DNA from 3 places in the Scandinavium sp. UTDF21-P1B genome. Region 1 is predicted to be linked to each of the others. Evidence: predicted binding sites of a transcription regulator. Region 1 holds the regulator's gene; each other region holds the start of a gene.

Region 1 (7,585 bases):
GACATTTTTCCCTCTCATGGCTTAAGCCACTTATTGAATTAAAATTCAATTTATATGTATGAATATTCATTTGCAACCCTGTTTCACAAATCTTTGTCGGAAAGGTGGAGGCAATGCCTGCGGTGTGTGAAAATAGAAGTCACTGCCGACATCATGAGGAACGAGCAATGGCAAACCCGGAACACCTGGAAGAGCAGCGCGAAGAGACGCGTCTGATTATTGAAGAGTTACTGGAAGATGGCAGCGATCCGGACGCGCTCTACACCATCGAGCACCATTTCTCGGCAGATGATTTCGACACGCTGGAAAAAGTGGCGGTTGAGGTCTTCAAGCTGGGTTACGAAGTGACCGAGCCGGAAGAGCTGGAAGTTGAAGAGGGCGGTGAAGTGGTTATCTGCTGCGACGCCCTCAGCGAATGCGCGCTGAACCCGGAACTTATCGACGCTCAGGTTGAGCAACTGATGAACCTGGCCGAGAAATTCGGCGTGGAATACGACGGATGGGGCACCTACTTCGCAGATCCGAACGGTGAAGGCGAAGAAGGCGACGACGAAGACTATATCGACGAAGATGACGATGGCGTCCGCCACTAAATAACGACCGGTGCGGCAGCATTTGTTGCCGCATCCTTTCATGAGATCGTGCCAGATAGATGGATTACCCCCAACTCCTCGCGCCCGTTTTAGCTTTCCTCCAGTGCCCGACACCGCAGGCGTGGATCGACAAAGCCCGTTCCCCCGAACATTTGCCTCTGTTGCTCACCGATCATCTGGTGTGCGAGCTGAAAGCTGCACAGACCGCAATGCTGCTGGTGCGTAAATACGTGGCCGACAAAGCCGGTGCCGACGCGCTACTGGCCTGGCTCCAGCCTTACGAAGCCTTTGCCTTTCGCGGTGGCCCGGAGCCGGATTTTGCGGCGCTGCAAAAGCAGATAGGCAAAAGCGTGATGCCGCAGACCGACGATCCCTGGGGCCGGCAGCTTATTGACAGTATGGTGCTGCTCATCAAAGAGGAGCTACATCACTTCTGGCAGGTGCGGGAAATCATGATTGAGCGTGAGATCCCCTATGTGAAAATCACCGCCAGTCGTTATGCCAAAGGAATGCTTAAAGAAGTGCGCACGCATGAACCGCTGACGCTCACCGATAAGCTGATTTGCGGGGCGTACATTGAAGCACGCTCCTGCGAGCGCTTTGCCGCGCTGGCACCCTATCTGGATGAGCCATTACAGAAGTTTTACCTGTCGCTGTTGCGCTCCGAAGCGCGGCACTATCAGGATTATCTGGCACTGGCGCAGCAGATATCAGACACGGATATCACGCCGAGAGTGCGTTTCTTTGGTGAAGTGGAAGCCACGCTGATTTCGACCCCGGATGTGGAGTTTCGCTTCCACAGTGGGGTGCCAGCGTAGTTTTCCCTGAGCGAGAGCTGAGGCGCAGAGACGAAGAAGGACAGATTCAGTCTTCGTCAAACCCGGCGTTGAACAGCGCAATAACCGCCGCCAGGGCTTCTTCTTCCTGCGGGCCGCTGGCCTCGATCTCAATCTGGCGACCTTTGGCGGAATCCAGCATCAGCAGGGCGATGACGCTGCTGGCTTCAGCCTCAGTGCCCTCATCGTTTCGAAGCCACACTTCGGCGTCAAAATTCTGAACCAGTTCAAACAGCTTCATCGCCGGGCGGGCATGCATGCCCAGCTTGTTGGTGATCTCAACGGTGTGCTTTACGCTCATGTTTTACGTTTTTCCAGCGTCCGGTGACGAGACTGAACGTTTTTGCCGCGCGAGCGGAAATAGTCAGCCAGCTGTTCGGCAATGTAGACCGAACGGTGTTTACCGCCGGTGCAGCCAATCGCGACCGTCAGGTAGCTTCGATTGTTGGTTTCCAGCATGGGTAACCATAGCTCAAGATAGCTGCGGGTCTGGTAGATAAAATTGTGTACTTCTGTGTGTCGGTCGAGGAAGGCGGCGACCGGCTTATCGAGGCCGGTCATTGGGCGTAGCTTCGGGTCCCAGTGCGGGTTTGGCAGGAAGCGTACGTCAAACACGTAGTCGGCATCGATGGGAATGCCGTGCTTAAAGCCAAAGGATTCAAACACCATCGTCAGTTCGCGTTCACGTTTGCCCAGCAGACGCGTGCGCAGCATTTCCGCCAGCTCATGGACGGACATTTCAGACGTATCGACGATAAGATCCGCGCGCGATCGCAGCGGCTCAAGCAGATCGCTTTCCTGATCGATGGCGCTTTCCAGCGAGAGATTTTTGCTGGACAGCGGGTGCAGACGACGCGTATCGCTGTAGCGACGAATCAGCGTGTTGCGATCGGCATCGAGGAACAGCAGCTGCGGCGAGAAACAATCAGGCAGGTTTTCCATCGCCTGTTCGAAAATCTCCGGCGACTCCGGCATATTTCGTACATCAATGCTGACCGCGGCCGATATTTGTCGGTCGGCAAGGCTTTTGGCGAGCTCGGGCAGCAGCACAACTGGCAGGTTATCCACGCAGTAAAAGCCCATGTCTTCCAGCGCGCGCAGAGCCACAGATTTGCCTGATCCCGAGCGACCGCTGACGATCATCAGTACCATCAGTTGCTTCTCCTTACGACAACCGGGTTATCCTCAGGCCTCTTCATCGCCGTTCTCTTCTCCGGTGATGATTTCATACAGTTCCTGATCGCTTTGAGCGCTGCGTAAGCGGCGGCAAATCGTTTTATCCGCCAGGCGTTTTGCGACCAGGGACAGGGTATGCAAATGCGTTTTGGTCTGGTCTGCTGGCACCAGCAGTGCGAACAACAGATCAACCGGCTGGTTATCAATCGCGTCAAAGGCTATCGGCGTTTCGAGCTGCACAAACACGCCAACGGCGCGCAGCGTATCCTCTTCCAGCTTACCGTGCGGAATGGCGATGCCGTTACCGATGCCGGTACTGCCCATTTTTTCACGCGTCAGGATAGCTTCAAACACCACCTGTGGCGGCAGACTCAGCTGTTTTGCCGCCAGTTCGCTGATGATTTCCAGCGCGCGCTTTTTACTCTGGCAGTGAACGCCACTGCGGGTACATTCCTGGTTCAGGACATTGCTCAGTTGCAGAGCGGAATCGTTGTTCATCATAAATTCACCTGCGTGCCGCCTGGCCCGAAACGTCGGGTCAGGCGCACGCCCGGACAATTAGTGTTGTTTCAGTTTATCTTTATGTTTGGTTAGCTGTCTTGCAAGCTTATCGATAAGACCATCTATTGCGGCATACATATCCTGCCCTTCCGCACTGGCATGAATTTCGCCCCCATTAACATGCAGGGTAGCGTCCGAGATATGAGTCACCTTTTCCACTTTTAACACAACATAGACCTGATTAATCCGTTCGAAAAACTGTTCGAGCTTGGCGAATTTCGTTGTCACAAATTCGCGCATTGCATCGGTGATTTCAACGTTGTGTCCTGTGATATTGAGCTGCATAGTGTCTTCCTTATCGGTTGTGTCAGACCAGCTGTTTACGCTGATTTGACGGCGGAATGGATAAAGACTCTCGGTACTTTGCAACGGTACGGCGTGCCACCATGATACCCTGTTCGGACAGCATGGAGGTCAGCTTACTGTCACTCAGTGGCTTCGCGGGATTCTCCGCGGCAATTAACTTCTTCACCAGGGCGCGAATGGCCGTTGACGAGGCTTCGCCACCGCCTTCGGTATTCACATGACTGGAGAAGAAATACTTAAGCTCAAAAATGCCCCGTGGGCTGTGAAGATACTTTTGCGTTGTCACACGCGAGATGGTTGATTCATGCATCTCGACGGCCTGGGCGATATCCGCCAGCACCATCGGCTTCATAAACTCTTCGCCCTGTTCAAAGAAGGCCTGCTGCTGTTCTACGATGCAGCGGCTAACCCGCAACAGCGTGTCGTTGCGGCTCTCCAGGCTTTTAATCAGCCATTTGGCTTCCTGGAGGTTGCTGCGAATAAACTGGCTGTCAGCGTCGTTGCGTGCGGTGTTGCACATCCCGGCGTAGTGCTGATTGATTTGCAATCGCGGAATACTGTCGGAGTTGAGTTCGACAGCCCAGCGTCCGCTGATCTTGCGTACCAGCACATCCGGGATCACGTACTCCGGCTCGCTCGTCTGGATCGACTGACCCGGGCGAGGATCGAGAGACTGAATCAGCGACACCGCTTCCTTCAGCACGTCTTCTTTCAGGCGCGTGACGCGCATCAGCGTGCGGAAATCATGGTTTGCCAGCAGATCGAGATGATCGCAGATGATAGTTTGGGCTTCCGTCAGCCACGGCGTGTCTTTCGAGAACTGTGACAGCTGAATCAGCAGGCAGTCGCGCAGATCTTTCGCCGCCACGCCGATCGGATCGAAACGCTGGATGCGTTTGAGGACGGCTTCAACTTCATCAAGATCGAGATCGTCGTTGCCAATGCTTTCGAGGATCTCTTCAACGGAGGTGGTGAGATAACCCGTTTCATCCACCGCATCGACAATCGACGTCGCAATGGCACGATCGGTATCAGAAAACGGCGTCAGCCCAACCTGCCACATCAGATAATCCTGAAGCGACTGCGTAGTTTCACCTTGATAGACAGGGAGCTCGTCGTCCTGATAATCGGTGCCCGTGCCGGACGGCGTGCCTGCGGTGTAAATCTCATCCCAGCTGGCATCGAGCGGCAGTTCATCGGGCATCTCCTTTTGCTCGAGGGCATCGACGGTATCAAAGGCTTCGGTATCGGTTTCTTCCTGTGAATCGATTTCTTCGTGAAGATCGGTTTGCTCAAGCAGGGGATTGCTCTCCAGCGCTTGCTGAAGTTCCTGTTGCAGCTCGAGCGTTGAAAGCTGCAACAGACGAATGGCCTGTTGCAACTGTGGCGTCATGGCGAGCTGTTGGCTGAGCCTTAATTGCAAACCTTGCTTCATAATCAGGGCAAATTTCTCCGGCCAGAAATGTCTGTACTCACTACCCTATCAGAGTCTGAAGTCTTCCCCAAGATACACACGCTTAACGTGTTCGTCTTGCAGGATTTGTTCCGGTGTACCGTGAGCAATCAGGTGTCCCTGACTCACGATATAAGCGCGTTCGCAGACGGCTAACGTTTCACGAACGTTGTGGTCGGTGATAAGCACGCCCAGGCCACTGTCGCGCAGGTGTTCAATGATGCGCTTGATGTCGATGACCGAGATGGGGTCGACGCCCGCAAAGGGTTCATCCAGCAGGATAAATTTAGGATTTGCCGCAAGCGCACGAGCAATCTCCACGCGGCGGCGTTCACCGCCTGAGAGAGCCTGCCCGAGGCTGTCGCGCAGATGTTCGATGTGGAACTCTTCCATCAGCTCGTTCGCACGATCAACGCGCTGCTCATTGCTCAGATCGTCACGGATTTGCAGCACGGCCATCAGGTTATCGAACACGCTCAGGCGACGGAAAATGGACGCTTCCTGCGGAAGATAGCCGATACCACGGCGAGCTCGTGCATGCAGCGGCAGCAGGCTGATGTCTTCGTCATCAATAATGATGTTGCCCGCGTCGCGTGAAACAATGCCCACGACCATGTAGAAGGTGGTGGTTTTACCCGCACCGTTCGGGCCAAGCAGACCAACGATTTCGCCGGAATTCACCGTCAGGCTGACGTCTTCAACAACCCGACGTCCTTTATAGGCTTTCGCCAGATTCTTTGCAGTTAAAGTAGCCATAACGTCTTAGTTACTCTTCTTTGGCTGAGCCGGTGCGGCGGTGTTGCCGCTCTTGTCCTGCAGCTGCGAAGGTACCAGAACCGTGGTCACGCGCTTACCTTTTTCGCTAAATGCCTGCATTTTCTGCTCTTTCACCAGATAGGTGATTTTGTCGCCAGTAATGTTGCTGTCCAGCTGCTCGAGGTAGGCTTTGCCGGTCAGAACCACGAGGTCATTCGCCACTTCGTAATGCATCTTCGACGCATGACCTTTGACCGGTTTGCCGTTGTCCTGCATCTGGTAGAAGGTCGCCGGATTGCCATAGCCATCCATGGTTTCTTTCCCTTTTTCACCGCCAGGACGCGTAACGACGACTTTGTCGGCGTTAATTTTGATGGTGCCCTGGGTCACAATCACGTTGCCGGTGAAGGTGGCGACGTTGCCCTGCATGTCCAGAGACTGCTGATCGGATTCGATGTGAATCGGCTGATCGGTATCGCCCGTCAAGGCCAGTGCAGGCAGGCTGGCGGCCAGCAAAGTGCTGGCGAGGGCAAGCTTAAAGCTGAATTTATTTGTTCTGAATTTCATAAGAGGTTCTCACCTTTTCAATCAGCTCGGCTTTTTTGCTGCGTAAGTTGCCGCGCATTTTGAGGCCGCTGGAATTAAATGTTGTGCCGTACAAAGTCACTAAATCGTCGGAGCTGACGTCCTGAGTGACCAAATTCACGATGGCGTTGTCCGTTGTGACTTTGCGAAGCTGAGAGTCGTCCGTCAGGGCGTTGATCTCAACGTGCCCGTAAAGATACAGCATACGGTCATTCGTCAGTTTGGCCTTATCGGCCTTAATGGACCACGTCGGGACTTTATTGGCATCGAACGTGGTCAGCACTGGTCGGGTAAACCAGGAGATCGCCTGGTCAGAAAAATACTCGACGTGCTCTGCAACCAACCGATAGTTCAGCGCACCTTCCGGGCTGTAGACCACGGTATCAGTATGTTCACTCTTGTATGTCGGGTCGTTGTTATTCACGACCGTTGGGGCAGTGTCGTCATTGTCGACCAGATTGAAACCAATCAGCACCAGCGCCAGCAGCGACAGCAGGATGATAACCCAACGTCTGGTTTTACTCATATTGATTGCCCTTTGGCTTCATCCAGTTTGCCCTGAGCCAGCAGCAACAAATCACACACTTCACGAACGGCACCACGACCTCCGGCAATACGCGTGACGTAATCGGCACGTGGCGGAAGCAGCGGGTGCGCATCGGCCACGGCCACGCTCAGGCCGACATCAGCCATTACCGGCCAGTCGATGAGATCGTCGCCGACGTAAGCCACTTCGTCCGGGCGCAGGGAGAGCGTGTCCAGCAGTTCGCGGTAAGCGATAAGCTTATCGGACTGTCCCTGCCACAGATGAGTGATCCCCAGCGTTTTGCAGCGGTCTTCTACCAGTTTAGCTTTTCGTCCGGTGATGATTGCAACTTCTATGCCTGACGTCAGCGCACAGCGAATGCCGTAGCCATCGCGCACGTTGAAGGCTTTCAGTTCTTCACCGTTGTTGCCCATGTAAATCAGTCCGTCAGACAGCACGCCGTCGACATCCAGAATCAGCAGGCGGATTTTCTCCGCTTTTTCCATGACTCGAGAACTGACCGGTCCATAGCAGGTCGTTACCGACGCGCCAGCATTACTCATTGTTTTTTCCTTACTTACACTACGCCTGCGCGCAGCAGATCATGCATATGTATCACACCCAGCAGATGGTCGCCATCGGCAACCATGACGCAGGTGATGTGGCGGGACTGCATCAGGTTCAGCGCATCCACGGCCAGAATGCCTGGACGCACGCGCACTCCGCCGCGGGTCATCACGTCGGCAATGCTGAGATTACGCACGTCGACGCCCATATCAAACACCCGGCGCAG
Region 2 (7,585 bases), on a different contig from region 1:
GCGGTGGAGCTGCGCGAAGATTATTACCGCCAACTCAGCCGCCAGCATCCCGAATTTTATCTGCGCCACCGCACCGGGGATTTGATTGCCCGCGCCACCAACGATGTTGACCGCGTGGTGTTTGCCGCAGGTGAAGGCGTGCTTACGCTGGTGGACTCGCTGGTGATGGGCTGCGCGGTGCTGATCGTCATGTCCACGCAAATCAGCTGGGAGCTGACGCTGCTGGCGCTGCTGCCAATGCCGATCATGGCGCTGGCGATCAAACGCAACGGCGACACGCTGCACGAGCGCTTTAAGCTTGCGCAGGCTGCCTTTTCCGGCCTGAACGATCGCACGCAGGAAAGCCTGACCAGCATCCGCATGATCAAAGCCTTTGGCCTGGAAGACAGGCAGTCGGCGCAGTTTGCGGCAGATGCTGCGGACACGGGTGCAAAAAATATGCGCGTAGCCCGCGTGGATGCACGTTTTGACCCGACGATCTATATCGCCATCGGTATGGCAAACCTGTTGGCCATCGGCGGCGGCAGCTGGATGGTGGTGCACGGCAGCCTGACGCTCGGGCAGCTCACCAGCTTTATGATGTACCTCGGCCTGATGATTTGGCCGATGCTGGCGCTGGCCTGGATGTTCAACATCGTTGAGCGTGGCAGCGCGGCCTACACCCGTATCCGCGCCATGCTGGCGGAAGCGCCGGTGGTGAACGACGGTAGAGAAGCGCTGGCACCTGAACGCGGCACCCTGGCCGTGGATATCCATGAGTTTCGCTATCCACAAACGGATAAACCCACCCTTAGCAACGTGGCGTTCCGCCTTGCTCCGGGCCAGATGCTGGGCATTTGTGGTCCGACGGGCGCCGGGAAGAGCACGGTGCTGTCGCTGATTCAGCGTCATTTTGACGTGACTCAGGGTGATATTCGTTTTCAGGATAAGCCGCTGACTGTGCTCCAGCTTGACGGCTGGCGTAGTCGTCTGGCGGTGGTGAACCAGACGCCGTTCCTGTTTTCCGACACCGTCGGGAACAACATTGCGCTGGGTAATCCGGGGGCCACGCAGGAAGAGATTGAGCACGTGGCGCGGCTTGCCAGCGTGCATGAAGATATTCTGCGCCTGCCGCAGGGCTACGATACTGAAGTCGGCGAGCGCGGTGTGATGCTCTCGGGCGGGCAAAAACAACGTATCTCCATTGCCCGTGCGCTGCTGCTGAACGCGGAAATCCTGATCCTCGACGACGCGCTTTCCGCCGTCGACGGGCGGACCGAGCACCAAATCCTGCACAATTTGCGGCAATGGGGCGAAGGGCGCACGGTGATCATCAGCGCCCATCGTCTGTCGGCGTTAACCGAGGCGAGCGAAATTATCGTCATGCAGCACGGACACATTGCCCAGCGCGGCGCTCACGAGCAGCTGGCGACGCAGCCGGGCTGGTATCGCGATATGTACCGCTATCAGCAGCTGGAGGCGGCGCTCGACGACGTTCCGGAAGAACAGCGCGAGGAGGAAGCCGATGCGTAATTTTGGACAGCTCTGGCCGACGCTGAAACGCCTCCTGGCGTACGGTTCACCGTGGCGCAAGTCCCTGACTATAGGCATGGTGATCATGTGGATTGCCGCCGCCGCAGAGGTTAGCGGCCCGCTGCTCATCAGCTATTTCATTGATAACATGGTGGCGAAAAGCGACCTGCCGTGGGGCATTGTCGGCGGCCTTGCAGCGGCCTATGTCGGATTGCAGCTGCTGGCGGCGTCGCTGCACTACGTGCAATCACTGCTGTTTAACCGGGCGGCGGTGGGGGTGGTTCAGCAGTTGCGCACGGACGTGATGGATGCCGCGCTGCGCCAGCCGCTCAGCGAATTTGACGTGCAGCCTGTCGGACAGTTGATTTCCCGCGTGACCAACGATACCGAAGTGATCCGCGATCTCTACGTCACCGTGGTCTCCACGGTTCTGCGCAGCGCAGCGCTGATTGGTGCAATGCTGGTGGCGATGTTCAGCCTCGACTGGCGCATGGCGCTGGTGGCCATTGCCATTTTCCCGGCGGTGATTGTGGTGATGGTGATTTATCAACGCTACAGCACGCCAATTGTGCGCCGCGTGCGCGCCTATCTGGCCGATATCAACGACGGCTTCAATGAAGTCATCAACGGCATGAGCGTTATCCAGCAGTTCCGCCAGCAGGCGCGCTTTGGCGAACGCATGGGCGAAGCGAGCCGTTCACACTACATGGCGAGGATGCAGACGCTGCGCCTGGACGGTTTCCTGCTGCGCCCGCTGCTGAGTTTATTTTCCTCGCTGATCCTGTGCGGCCTGCTGATGCTGTTCGGCCTGACCACCAAAGGCACCATTGAAGTGGGTGTGCTGTACGCGTTTATCAGCTATCTCGGGCGCCTCAATGAGCCGCTGATTGAACTCACGACTCAGCAGTCGATGCTGCAACAGGCCGTGGTAGCGGGGGAGCGCGTCTTTGAGCTGATGGATAAGCCACGCCAGGTTTATGGTCACGACGCTGCGCCGCTGCAAAGCGGATCGATTGAAGTGGATAACGTGTCGTTTGCCTATCGCGGCGACAGGCTGGTGTTGCAGGATATCGATCTTACCATTCCGACGCGAAGCTTCGTGGCGCTGGTCGGCCATACCGGCAGCGGAAAAAGCACGCTCGCCAGCCTGTTAATGGGCTATTACCCGCTGACCAAAGGCGAGATTCGCCTTGACGGACGGCCGCTCCCTACGCTCGATCACAGCGTCCTGCGGCAGGGCGTGGCGATGGTACAGCAGGATCCCGTGGTTATGGCCGATACGTTTTTTGCTAACGTCGCGCTTGGGCGCGATATCAGCGAAGAGCAGGTCTGGCAGGCGCTGGAAACCGTGCAGCTGGCGGAATTGGCCCGCGGTATGAGTGACGGGATATATACCCAGCTCGGCGAGCAGGGCAATAATCTCTCCGTTGGGCAGAAACAGCTGCTGGCGCTGGCCCGCGTGCTGGTGGATACGCCGCAAATCCTGATCCTTGATGAAGCGACGGCCAACATCGATTCCGGCACCGAGCAGGCCATTCAGCACGCGCTGGCGGCAGTTCGTCAGCACACAACGCTGGTGGTGATCGCACATCGCCTGTCGACAATCGTGGAGGCGGACACCATTCTGGTGCTGCATCGCGGGCAGGCGGTAGAGCGTGGCACGCATCAGCAGCTGCTTGAAGCGAAAGGACGTTACTGGCAGATGTATCAGCTTCAGCTGGCCGGCGAAGAGCTGGCGGCCAGCATCGAAGAAGAGTCACTTATCGCTTGATGCACCACCGTTAAGCATTTTGCTAACACCAGCGCGCGCTGGTGCATTCCCTCGACGCACCATGCACTACGCTGGTGCGTTTTTGTTTCATCTCCCGCCTTATGACTCCTTCATCACGAATTTGCCTGCTACGCATCCCACAGAAACCGTCGGAAAACGCTGATTTTTTATTTCTGGCACGCTGCTTGCTTTACCTCATACGTGTTAGCTGCGGCCATTACTGAATTCTGACTGGAGGGGATCTATGAAGCTGGTTACCGTGGTGATTAAACCATTCAAACTCGAAGATGTTCGTGAAGCACTGTCTTCAATTGGTATTCAGGGGCTGACCGTGACCGAAGTAAAAGGTTTCGGACGTCAGAAAGGGCATGCCGAGCTCTACCGCGGTGCCGAGTACAGCGTCAACTTTTTACCAAAGGTGAAAATTGACGTGGCGATCGCCGACGATCAGCTTGAGGAAGTGATCGACGTGATCAGCAAAGCGGCCTACACCGGCAAGATTGGCGACGGCAAAATTTTTGTCGCCGAGCTGCAGCGCGTGATTCGCATTCGTACCGGCGAAGCCGACGAAGCGGCTCTGTAATTCTCAGACCACACAGTGATAGGGATCGAGAACATGAACAAAGTACTGAAATTTGCCCCTGGTCTCCTGGCTCTGCTGCCGGGTCTGGCGATGGCGGCGCCTGCCGTCGCGGATAAAGCTGACAACGCTTTCATGATGATCAGCACCGCGCTGGTGCTGTTTATGAGTATCCCCGGCATCGCGCTGTTCTACGGCGGCCTGATCCGCGGGAAGAATGTCCTCTCTATGCTGACGCAGGTCACGGTCTCCTTCGCGTTGGTCTGCGTGCTGTGGGTGGTTTACGGCTATACGCTGGCCTTTGGCACCGGCGGTAACTTCTTCGGCAGCTTCGACTGGGTGCTGCTGAAAGGCATCGACATTAAAGCGCTGATGGGCACCTTCTATCAGTACATCCATGTCGCTTTCCAGGGCTCCTTTGCCTGTATCACCGTCGGCCTTATTGTTGGTTCTCTGGCGGAGCGTATTCGCTTCTCCGCGGTACTGATCTTCGTGGTGGTGTGGATGACCTTCTCCTACGTGCCGATTGCGCACATGGTGTGGGGCGGTGGTCTGCTGGCGACGCATGGTGCTCTGGACTTCGCAGGCGGCACCGTGGTGCATATCAACGCCGCCGTAGCGGGTCTGGTTGGGGCTTACCTGGTTGGTAAACGTGCGGGCTTTGGCAAAGAAGCGTTCAAACCGCATAACCTGCCGATGGTCTTCACCGGCACGGCAATCCTCTACGTGGGCTGGTTCGGCTTCAACGCCGGTTCCGCGAGCGCGGCGAACGAAATTGCGGGTCTGGCGTTCGTGAACACCGTAGTAGCAACAGCAGCGGCGATTCTGGCCTGGGTCTTCGGTGAATGGGCGCTGCGCGGCAAGCCTTCTCTGCTGGGTGCCTGTTCCGGTGCCATCGCGGGTCTGGTTGCGGTAACGCCTGCCTGTGGCTATATCGGCGTGGGTGGTTCGCTGATTGTCGGGATCGCAGCCGGTCTGGCTGGCCTGTGGGGCGTCACGGCGCTGAAACGCTGGCTGCGCGTGGATGATCCTTGCGATGTATTCGGCGTGCACGGCGTCTGCGGTATCGTTGGTTGCATCCTGACAGGCATCTTCGCGGCGACCTCACTGGGCGGCGTGGGCTATGCGGAAGGCGTAACCATGGGCCATCAGGTTCTGGTGCAGCTGGAAAGCGTCGCCGTCACTATCGTCTGGTCTGCGGTTGTTGCCTTTATCGGCTACAAGCTGGCTGACCTGACCGTGGGCCTGCGCGTACCGGAAGAGCAGGAGCGCGAAGGGCTGGACGTCAACAGCCACGGCGAGAATGCTTATAACGCTTGATTGTTGAATAATCTCCATAGCGACAAAAGCCTCCGATTCGGAGGCTTTTGTTTTTGGGGCATCAGTTATCCCCCTCTCCCTGACCCTCTCCCGCAGGGAGAGGGAATTGTTGAGCTCCATCTTTACTCCCCTCGCCCTATGGGAGAGGGGCTGGGGGAGAGGGCAGCAGACCGCACTATTGTCAGCTGCGGTTACGCATCACTCCTTCCTGCACGGTCGAGGCCACCAGTACGCCGTCCTGAGTGTAAAACTCGCCGCGTACAAATCCGCGGGCGCTGGACGCTGACGTGCTCTCCACACTGTACAGCAACCACTCATTCATATTGAACGGACGGTGGAACCACATGGAGTGGTCGATGGTGGCAACCTGCATCCCTTTTTCGAGGAAGCCGACGCCGTGGGGCTGCAGCGCAACGGGCAGGAAGTTGAAATCGGAGGCGTAGCCCAGCAGATACTGATGTACGCGAAAATCATCGGCTACCGTGCCGTTGGCGCGGATCCACACTTGTCGTTTCGGTTCAGCGACGTGGCCTTTCAGCGGGTTGTGGAACTCGACCGGGCGGATCTCCAGCGGCTTGTCGCATAAAAACTTCTCTTTCGCCTGAGGTGGCAGCAGATGCGCAAGCTGGCGGGCGATATCGGTTTCCGATGGCAGAGAATCAGGTGCCGGAGCGGGCGGCATTTGCTTTTGATGCTCGTAGCCTGGTTCCGGAGCCTGGAACGACGCCGTCATGTAAAAAATCGGTTTGCCATGCTGAATAGCCGCAACGCGACGGGCGCTGAAGCTGTTGCCATCGCGCAGCACTTCCACGTCATAAACGATCGGCTTTTGGCTGTCTCCCGGACGGAGGAAATAGCTATGGAATGAGTGCACCAGCCGATCGGCGGGAACGGTTTCTTTAGCGGCGTACAGCGCCTGACCGACAACCTGGCCGCCAAAAACCTGACGTAAGCCCAGATCCTCACTCTGGCCGCGGAACAATCCCTCTTCGATTTTTTCGAGATTTAACAGGGTTAGCAGATTAGAGAGAGCCTGACTCATAAATGTCCTCAAAGATAAAAAGACCGCGCGGTACGCGGGAATAGCCACAGTATAACGCAGTTTTCGAAGTGGTCCGATGGGTGCAATTGTCTGAATAACGGCGCGATTACAGGCAAAAATCTGAGATCTGTGCCACACTTACTCCGTCACAAATGTTTTAACTACGCACTCTCGCAGGATTTCATCCCGCGAGCGCATGGATGATAAGGAGAACATAATGAAACTCGTGCACGTGTTAAGTGGTTTAGCGGTTGCGGTGGCACTGTCCGCCTGTGCTCAGAAAAGCGCGGATATTAAAACCCCAGCGCCAAGCCCAAATCCCTCTGAGGCTACACAGCCTGTCATTCAGCAACCTAACGTTTCTGGTACGGTGTGGATCCGCCAGAAAGTGGCTCTGCCACCGGATGCCGTCCTGACCGTTACCCTGTCGGATGCCTCACTCGCCGATGCGCCTTCAAAAGTGATTTCGCAGAAGGTGACGCGTACCGAAGGGAAACAGGCACCGTTCAGCTTCGTGCTGCCGTTTAACCCGGCCGATATCCAGCCGAACGCGCGCATTCTGCTGAGCGCTGCGGTAACGGTAAACGATAAGCTGGTGTTTATCACCGATACCGTACAGCAGGTGATTAACCAGGGCGGGACCAAAGCCGATCTGACGCTGGTGCCAGTGCAGCAAACCGCCGTACCGGTGAATGCGACCGGAGGTGCTGCAACCACAGTTCCATCGACATCCCCGACGCAGGTGAATCCTTCTTCTGCCGTCCCGGCGCCAACTCAGATTCCTTAACGGCGCTTTCCCTCCTCCGCCCGGGGGAGGGAGTCAGTAAATCCAGCGATACTTCTGCATATCAATTTTTCCACTGCCCGATACCTGAACGCCTTCAGAGAGCAGCGCCTGGCGCTGGCGCTGAAGATCCGGGCCGGTCAGTGAAATATTACCATGACGGTTAACGACACGATGCCAGGGTAGCGTTGATCCTTCCGGTAATCGGCGCAGCACACCACCGACCTGACGAGCCGCGCGGGGTGACCCGGCGAGCCGGGCGACCTCACCGTAGGTGGTGACCGATCCTTCGGGGATTGCAGCGACAATTTGCCACACCCTGTGCGGGAATGTATCAACAGGTTCCATTGCGCTTTCCTGAGGGGAAAAGCACAGAATAATGGAGGCTCCGGGGGATGTGAAGCGCGACGTTAGTCTGGCTGCTGGAAGGTAAACTCCAGCACCAGGCCAATCACCTGCGAGGCGCCTGGCGCAAATTTGTCGGGTTTGACCATTTGATTTTCAAGGAATTTCAACTTTCTGGTTGCGGTGCTGTAGGCATCGGTAGCATCAGTGGTGAAGGCGGTGATTTGATCA
Region 3 (7,585 bases), on a different contig from region 1:
CTGGGGCGGCGGCACGCCAACCTACCTGAACAACGCGCAAATTAGCCGCCTGATGCAGCTTTTGCGCGGTCATTTTGCCTTTAACGCCGATGCGGAAATCTCGATTGAGGTCGATCCGCGTGAAATCGAGCTGGATGTGCTCAATCACCTGCGTGGGGAAGGTTTTAATCGCCTGAGTATGGGCGTGCAGGACTTCAATAAAGAAGTACAGCGACTGGTGAACCGCGAGCAGGACGAAGAGTTTATCTTCGCGTTGCTCAATCATGCCCGCGAGATTGGCTTCACTTCGACGAATATCGACCTGATTTACGGCTTGCCAAAGCAGACGCCAGAGAGCTTCGCCTTTACCCTCAAACGCGTGGCGGAACTGAACCCCGACAGGCTCAGCGTATTTAACTATGCTCATCTGCCAACGCTCTTCGCCGCGCAGCGCAAAATCAAAGACGCCGATTTGCCTTCGGCTCAGCAGAAACTCGATATTTTGCAGGAAACCATCACCTTGCTGACGGAGACCGGATATCAGTTTATCGGGATGGACCATTTTGCCCGTCCGGACGATGAACTGGCGATTGCCCAACGTGAAGGCGTTTTGCATCGTAACTTCCAGGGTTATACCACCCAGGGCGACAGTGATTTACTGGGCCTCGGCGTGTCCGCCATCAGCATGATTGGCGACTGTTACGCGCAGAACCAGAAAGAGCTTAAGCAGTATTATCAGCAGGTTGATGAGAGTGGAAATGCGCTGTGGCGCGGCATTTCGCTGACCAACGATGACTGTATTCGTCGTGATGTGATCAAAGCGCTGATCTGCAACTTCCGCCTGGATTTTGCGGCGGTGGAGAAAGCGTGGAATTTAGATTTTGCGGACTATTTCGCCGAGGATTTAAAGCTGCTTGCGCCGCTGGCAAAAGATGGGCTGGTGGACGTCACGGACAGCGGCATTCAGGTGACGGGAAAAGGGCGTTTGCTTATTCGCAATATTTGTATGTGCTTTGATACCTGGCTGCGTCAGAAAGCGCGGATGCAGCAGTTCTCGCGCGTCATTTAGCCGTATTGCCCGGTGGCGCTTCGCTTACCGGGCCTACGAAATAGCAAAACGCAGGTTGGATAAGCGAAGCACCGCTGGGCCTACGAAATCTCAACACGTAGGTCGGGTAAGCGAAGCGCCACCCGACAAACCTGTTAGCTCAACAATCCAACCAGCGCCGCACACAGCACGGCAGCAACGGCTGTTTGCGGCGTGTGGCTTTCGGCAGCTCCGCTAGAGAGCAAATTCACTAGTGATTCCAGCATGATGGTTCCCCCGATTTCCGGGCACGATCATACAAAACGCATCGCAACAGTAAAGCGCAAAATAACGGCAATTTGCGCTCAATTAATAATCTTTACACAGCGGTAAAAATCACTCCATCCCCAATTCTTTCAGCTTACGCGTCAGGGTGTTTCGCCCCCAGCCGAGCAGGCGAGCCGCTTCCTGTTTGTGCCCCTGCGTATGCCGCAGTGCGGTGGTTAATAGCGTGCGCTCCATTTCGGGTTGTGCTTCCGAAAGCAGGTTTTGATGACCGGAACGCAGCGCTCTGTCTGCCCACTGCGCTAACAGCGTTGCCCAGCTGTCCGGCAGGGAATGCCCGGTGCTGCTTTCTGGCGCGGTTGCTTCAAACAGCTCTGCCGGTAAATCCTGAATCAGGACTTCCTGACCCGCGGCCATTACCGTTAGCCAGCGGCAGGTGTTTTCCAACTGACGCACGTTGCCTGGCCACGCGAGGCGCGTTAACGCGGCTTCTGTTTCCGCGTGCAGCTGTTTAGCTTCTACGCCCAGCTCACGCGCCGCATCCTGCAGGAAATGGCGCGCCAGACGTGGGATATCTTCGCGACGCTCGCGCAGCGGGGGCAGGTGCACACGAATCACGTTCAGGCGGTGGAATAAATCCTCACGGAATTTGCCCTCCTGTACGCGCAGTTCAAGGTTCTGGTGCGTGGCGGCGATAATGCGCACGTCCACTTTGACCGGGGCATAACCGCCAACGCGATAAAACTGCCCGTCGGCCAGCACACGCAGCAGGCGGGTTTGCACATCGAGCGGCATATCGCCGATTTCATCTAAAAACAGCGTGCCGCCGTCGGCCTGCTCAAAGCGCCCCTGGCGAATGGTGTTCGCCCCGGTAAACGCGCCTTTTTCATGGCCAAACAGTTCGGACTCGATCAGGTCTTTTGGAATAGCCGCCATGTTCAGCGCGATAAACGGCGCTTTCGCCCGCGGGCTGTGGCGATGCAGCGCATGGGCGACCAGCTCTTTCCCGGTGCCGGACTCGCCGTTAATCAACACGCTAATCGATGAGCGCGACAGGCGGCCAATAATGCGGAACACGTCCTGCATGGCGGGCGCTTCGCCAATGATATCCGTCGTCGGGCCAAAGACCTGGACGTTACGCGGCTGCTGCTGTTCCTGATAGTGGCTTATGGCGCGCTCGACCAGCGCAACGGCTTCGTCGATATCAAATGGCTTGGGCAGATAATCGAATGCGCCTTGCTGGTAGGCGCTGACGGCGGCATCCAGATCGGAATGAGCGGTCATTATGATGACCGGCAGCATCGGATGACGCTGTTTAATCTGCTTCAGCAGCGCCAGCCCGTCCATGCCGGGCATGCGAATATCAGACAGTAAAACGTCCGGGGTTTTGCTGGACAGCGCATCCAGCACTTCGCTACCGTTTTCGAACGTGGTGCAGGTCAATCCTGCCCCGGTGAGCGCGCGTTCAAGCACCCAGCGGATGGAACTATCATCATCAACGATCCAGACTATCCCTCGTTGCATAAAATGCACCTCTATTTCCGAATGGGCAGGTAAACCGAGAATTCGGTGTGGCCCGGCCAACTGGTGAACTCAATTTTACCGGAGTGTTGATCGATCAGGCTGCGGGCGATGGATAATCCCAGCCCGGTGCCGCCTTCGCGTCCGCTGACCATCGGATAAAACAGCGTATCCTGCAGGTGGGAAGGAATGCCCGGCCCGTTGTCTTCCACATCAATACGCGCTGCCAGGCGGTAGCGTACGCCGTGCAGCGTCAGCTGGAATGCCGTGCGCGTGCGCAGCGTGATTTCACCACCTTCCGGGCCAAGAGCCTGGAGCGCATTGCGCACGACATTCAGCAAAACTTGCTCTATTTGGTCGGGATCGTGCGGTAATTCAGGCAAACTCGGATCGTAGTCTCGCGTCAGACGTACGTTATCTGGCAGCTCCATCGATACCAGCTTCACCACGCGTTCGGCAACTTTGTGAATACTTTCCGTCACGTGCATTCCCGGCTGCTGCGGGCCCAGTAAGCGGTCCACCAGATTGCGCAGCCTGTCGGCCTGCTCGATGATGACTTTGGTATATTCCAGCAGCGACGGATCGGGCAGCGCCTTGCTTAACAGCTGTGCGGCACCGCGCAGACCACCGAGCGGATTTTTAATTTCATGCGCCAGACCGCGAACCAGGTCGCGCGCCGCTACCTGCTGAGCGTGCTGTAGCTGCTCCTGGCTCAGGCGACGCTGATTATCCATCGGCGCCATCTCCAGCAGGATTAAGCCATCAGGCAGCCGCTGCGCGGTGAGCGACAGGATGTGTGAGCGTCCGTCAATTACCAGCGTGACTTCGTTATCCGTGAAGCCCTGACCCGCCTGCAGGCTCTCCTGCATCAGGTCAATGTTCAGGGAAAAATAACTCAACAGTTCCGGCAACGGCGTGCCGAATAATTTACGTGAGCTCTGGGCAAGCAGCTGCTGCGCCGCCGGGTTGGCGTAATGCACCGCCAGCTCGTCGTCTACCAGTAAGATACTGTTGATTAAAGAATTGAGGATCTGCCCAGCATCGGGCAGCACGCCTGTTGCCATCCGGCAGTCTCCTGAAAGGTGTGCACCAATTTAGTGCAGTATAGCGTTTTTTAATCGCTAAGCGTCTGGAATCAGTGAGTTGGTGGAGAAAAAAGCCCATCCGAAGATGGGCTGAAAGTTTCCACGGCAACAAAAAATAGCCTGGGTCTTCGCAAAAGGGTGAAAGACCACAGGAGTACGGCGAATTAAACGCTGTAGTACAGTTCGAACTCAACGGGGTGCGGCGTCATGCGCACACGGTCATTTTCTTCAGTGCGCAGCGCGATGTAAGCATCGATAGCTTCGTCAGTGAACACGCCGCCCGCAGTCAGGAACTCGCGGTCTTCGTTCAGGCAGTTCAGTGCTTCTTCCAGAGAGCCGGCAACCTGTGGGATCTCTTTCGCTTCTTCTGGCGGCAGGTCATACAGGTTTTTGTCCATTGCTTCGCCCGGGTGGATCTTGTTCTTAATACCATCAAGACCCGCCATCAGCAGCGCGGCAAAGCACAGGTACGGGTTAGCTGCTGGATCCGGGAAGCGCACTTCGATACGACGCGCTTTTGGAGAGGCAACAACCGGAATACGGATGGAAGCAGAGCGGTTACGCGCAGAATAAGCCAGCATTACTGGTGCTTCATAACCCGGGACCAGACGCTTGTAAGAGTTGGTGGTCGGGTTTGCCAGGGCGTTGATCGCTTTAGCGTGTTTGATAACGCCGCCGATGTAGTACAGCGCCTGCTCGGACAGACCTGCGTATTTGTCGCCGGAGAACAGGTTAGTGCCGTTCTTGGACAGAGACATGTGGCAGTGCATACCGGAACCGTTGTCACCAAACATTGGTTTTGGCATGAAGGTTGCGGTTTTACCGAAACGGTGCGCAACGTTGTGAACCACATATTTGTAGATCTGAATTTCGTCGGCTTTTTTGGTCATGGTATTGAAGCGGGTTGCCACTTCGTTCTGACCAGCAGTTGCCACTTCGTGGTGGTGAGCTTCAACCACCAGGCCCATCTCTTCCATCACCAGACACATGGTGGAACGCAGATCCTGTGAGGAATCCACTGGTGGAACCGGGAAGTAACCGCCTTTGACGGCTGGACGGTGACCTTTGTTACCGCCTTCGTATTTGGTGGAGGTATTCCATGCGCCTTCGATATCGTCGATAGCCACGTGAGAACCGGAGATAGAGCTGCCGAAACGTACGTCATCGAACAGGAAGAATTCTGGTTCTGGCCCGAACAGCACGGTGTCTGCGATACCGGTAGAACGCAGGTACTCTTCAGCGCGTTTTGCGATGGAGCGTGGGTCACGGTCGTAACCCTGCAGCGTGCCTGGCTCGAGGATGTCACAACGAATGATCAGCGTAGATTCTTCGAAGAACGGATCGATGACCGCGGTGGATGCATCTGGCATCAGCACCATGTCGGATTCGTTAATGCCTTTCCAGCCGCCGATAGAGGAGCCGTCAAACATTTTGCCTTCTTCGAAGAATTCGGCATTTACCTGGTGAGCAGGGATAGTGACGTGCTGTTCTTTACCTTTGGTATCGGTGAAGCGCAGATCGACAAACTTCACTTCATGCTCGTTCAGCATCGTCAAAACGTGTTCAGCGGACATACTTAAACTCTCCCGGATTTGTCATTGTCGTCGTGGTACGAACGATTCTTGGCACTGCTTAATGTGGCGTTGTTGCCTTGAAAAAGATAAAGCGAAATCTGTGCCAACTTTTAAATCGCCCCCAAAAGGCGTTATGATGCGCACCATAGTGCAAAAGGGCTGCACCATGATGGCTATCTTGCACCAAAAAAGTGCTCTCGTGTGACCTGCGGGCACTGTTTTGGTGCAATTTGCGTTATGGCGCCCTTTTTCTCTCCGTGAAAGCGATCACACTGCATCTCTGCAATACTTGTTTGCGGGGGATGTTTGTGATCCTGTTTTGTAGTGCGATTAATCCGTGTACAATAACGCGCTATTTCTAAATGCCTGAGGCAAAGTTGTGATCGAAAATCTGCGTAACATCGCCATCATCGCGCACGTTGACCATGGTAAAACTACCCTGGTTGATAAGCTGCTGCAGCAATCCGGTACTTTCGACGCTCGCGCCGAAACCCAAGAGCGTGTGATGGACTCCAACGATTTGGAGAAAGAGCGTGGGATTACCATCCTCGCTAAAAACACCGCTATCAAATGGAATGACTACCGTATCAACATCGTTGATACCCCAGGCCACGCCGACTTCGGTGGTGAAGTTGAACGTGTAATGTCCATGGTAGACTCCGTGCTGCTGGTCGTTGACGCAATGGATGGCCCAATGCCTCAGACCCGCTTCGTGACCAAAAAGGCGTTTGCCCATGGTCTGAAGCCGATTGTTGTTATCAACAAAGTTGACCGTCCTGGCGCGCGTCCAGACTGGGTTGTGGATCAGGTCTTCGACCTGTTCGTTAACCTCGACGCGACCGACGAGCAGCTGGACTTCCCTATCGTTTACGCTTCTGCGCTGAACGGTATCGCGGGTCTGGATCACGAAGATATGGCGGAAGACATGACCCCGCTGTATCAGGCGATCGTTGACCGCGTTCCTGCGCCAAACGTCGATCTGGAAGGGACTCTGCAGATGCAGATCTCCCAGCTGGACTACAACAACTACGTTGGCGTTATCGGCATCGGCCGCATCAAGCGCGGTAAAGTGAAGCCGAACCAGCAGGTCACTATCATCGATAGCGAAGGCAAAACCCGTAACGGTAAAGTCGGTAAAGTACTGACCCACCTGGGTCTGGAGCGTATCGAGAGCGACGTGGCTGAAGCCGGCGACATCATCGCGATCACCGGTCTGGGCGAGCTGAACATCTCCGACACCATCTGCGACCCGCAGGCGGTAGAAGCGCTGCCAGCGCTGTCCGTTGATGAGCCAACCGTGAGCATGTTCTTCAACGTCAACACCTCTCCGTTCTGTGGTAAAGAAGGTAAATTCGTTACCTCCCGTCAGATTCTTGACCGCCTGAACAAAGAGCTGGTGCACAACGTTGCGCTGCGCGTGGAAGAAACCCCGGATGCAGACGCATTCCGCGTTTCTGGCCGTGGTGAACTGCACCTGTCCGTTCTGATTGAAAACATGCGTCGTGAAGGTTTCGAGATGGCGGTTTCCCGTCCGAAAGTTATCTTCCGCGAAATCGACGGCCGTAAACAAGAGCCGTTCGAAAACGTAACGCTGGACGTCGAAGAGCAGCATCAGGGTTCTGTTATGCAGGCTCTGGGTGAGCGCAAAGGCGACCTGAAAAACATGAATCCAGACGGAAAAGGCCGCGTACGTCTCGACTACGTGATCCCAAGCCGTGGTCTGATCGGTTTCCGTTCAGAGTTCATGACCATGACCTCCGGTACCGGTCTGCTGTACTCTACCTTCAGCCACTACGACGATGTGCGTCCAGGTGATGTTGGTCAGCGTAACAACGGCGTACTGATCTCCAACGGTCAGGGTAAAGCGGTTGCGTTCGCGCTGTTCAGCCTGCAGGACCGCGGTAAGCTGTTCCTGGGTCACGGTGCAGAAGTGTACGAAGGTCAGATCATCGGTATTCACAGCCGTTCTAACGACCTGACCGTTAACTGCCTGACCGGTAAGAAACTGACCAACATGCGTGCGTCTGGTACTGACGAAGCAACGGTTCTGGTTCCGCCAGTGAAGATGACCCTGGAGCAGGCTCTGGAGTTCATCGATGACGACGAACTGGTAG

The links. The regulator sigma-54, encoded in region 1, starts transcription at its own class of promoters, with help from an activator protein. The targets are predictions, from matches to a motif close to GTTGGCACANNTTTCGCTNT.
Region 2: a site for sigma-54 is predicted at 3,456-3,475, ahead of glnK (P-II family nitrogen regulator). Genes of this name have one in related genera too.
Region 3: a site for sigma-54 is predicted at 5,560-5,579, ahead of glnA (glutamate--ammonia ligase). Genes of this name have one in related genera too.

What each region holds. Positions count from the first base shown of each region.
Region 1 is NZ_JBFLVD010000014.1:57,495-65,079, forward strand. It holds gene argF (ornithine carbamoyltransferase) at 1-5, opposite strand, end outside; gene argL (putative translational regulatory protein ArgL) at 1-70, opposite strand, end outside; gene rraB (ribonuclease E inhibitor RraB) at 168-593, shown strand; gene miaE (tRNA isopentenyl-2-thiomethyl-A-37 hydroxylase MiaE) at 653-1,411, shown strand; gene npr (PTS phosphocarrier protein NPr) at 1,458-1,730, opposite strand; gene rapZ (RNase adapter RapZ) at 1,727-2,581, opposite strand; gene ptsN (PTS IIA-like nitrogen regulatory protein PtsN) at 2,615-3,106, opposite strand; gene hpf (ribosome hibernation promoting factor) at 3,164-3,451, opposite strand; gene rpoN (RNA polymerase factor sigma-54) at 3,474-4,907, opposite strand; gene lptB (LPS export ABC transporter ATP-binding protein) at 4,956-5,681, opposite strand; gene lptA (lipopolysaccharide ABC transporter substrate-binding protein LptA) at 5,688-6,248, opposite strand; gene lptC (LPS export ABC transporter periplasmic protein LptC) at 6,229-6,792, opposite strand; gene kdsC (3-deoxy-manno-octulosonate-8-phosphatase KdsC) at 6,789-7,355, opposite strand; gene kdsD (arabinose-5-phosphate isomerase KdsD) at 7,370-7,585, opposite strand, start outside.
Region 2 is NZ_JBFLVD010000005.1:109,891-117,475, reverse strand. It holds gene AB1287_RS02260 (SmdA family multidrug ABC transporter permease/ATP-binding protein) at 1-1,512, shown strand, start outside; gene AB1287_RS02255 (SmdB family multidrug efflux ABC transporter permease/ATP-binding protein) at 1,505-3,283, shown strand; gene glnK (P-II family nitrogen regulator) at 3,528-3,866, shown strand; gene amtB (ammonium transporter AmtB) at 3,900-5,183, shown strand; gene tesB (acyl-CoA thioesterase II) at 5,365-6,225, opposite strand; gene AB1287_RS02235 (YbaY family lipoprotein) at 6,443-7,012, shown strand; gene AB1287_RS02230 (MGMT family protein) at 7,046-7,357, opposite strand.
Region 3 is NZ_JBFLVD010000027.1:9,956-17,540, forward strand. It holds gene hemN (oxygen-independent coproporphyrinogen III oxidase) at 1-1,048, shown strand, start outside; gene AB1287_RS19395 (YshB family small membrane protein) at 1,183-1,293, opposite strand; gene glnG (nitrogen regulation protein NR(I)) at 1,403-2,815, opposite strand; gene glnL (nitrogen regulation protein NR(II)) at 2,827-3,876, opposite strand; gene glnA (glutamate--ammonia ligase) at 4,062-5,471, opposite strand; gene typA (ribosome-dependent GTPase TypA) at 5,851-7,585, shown strand, end outside.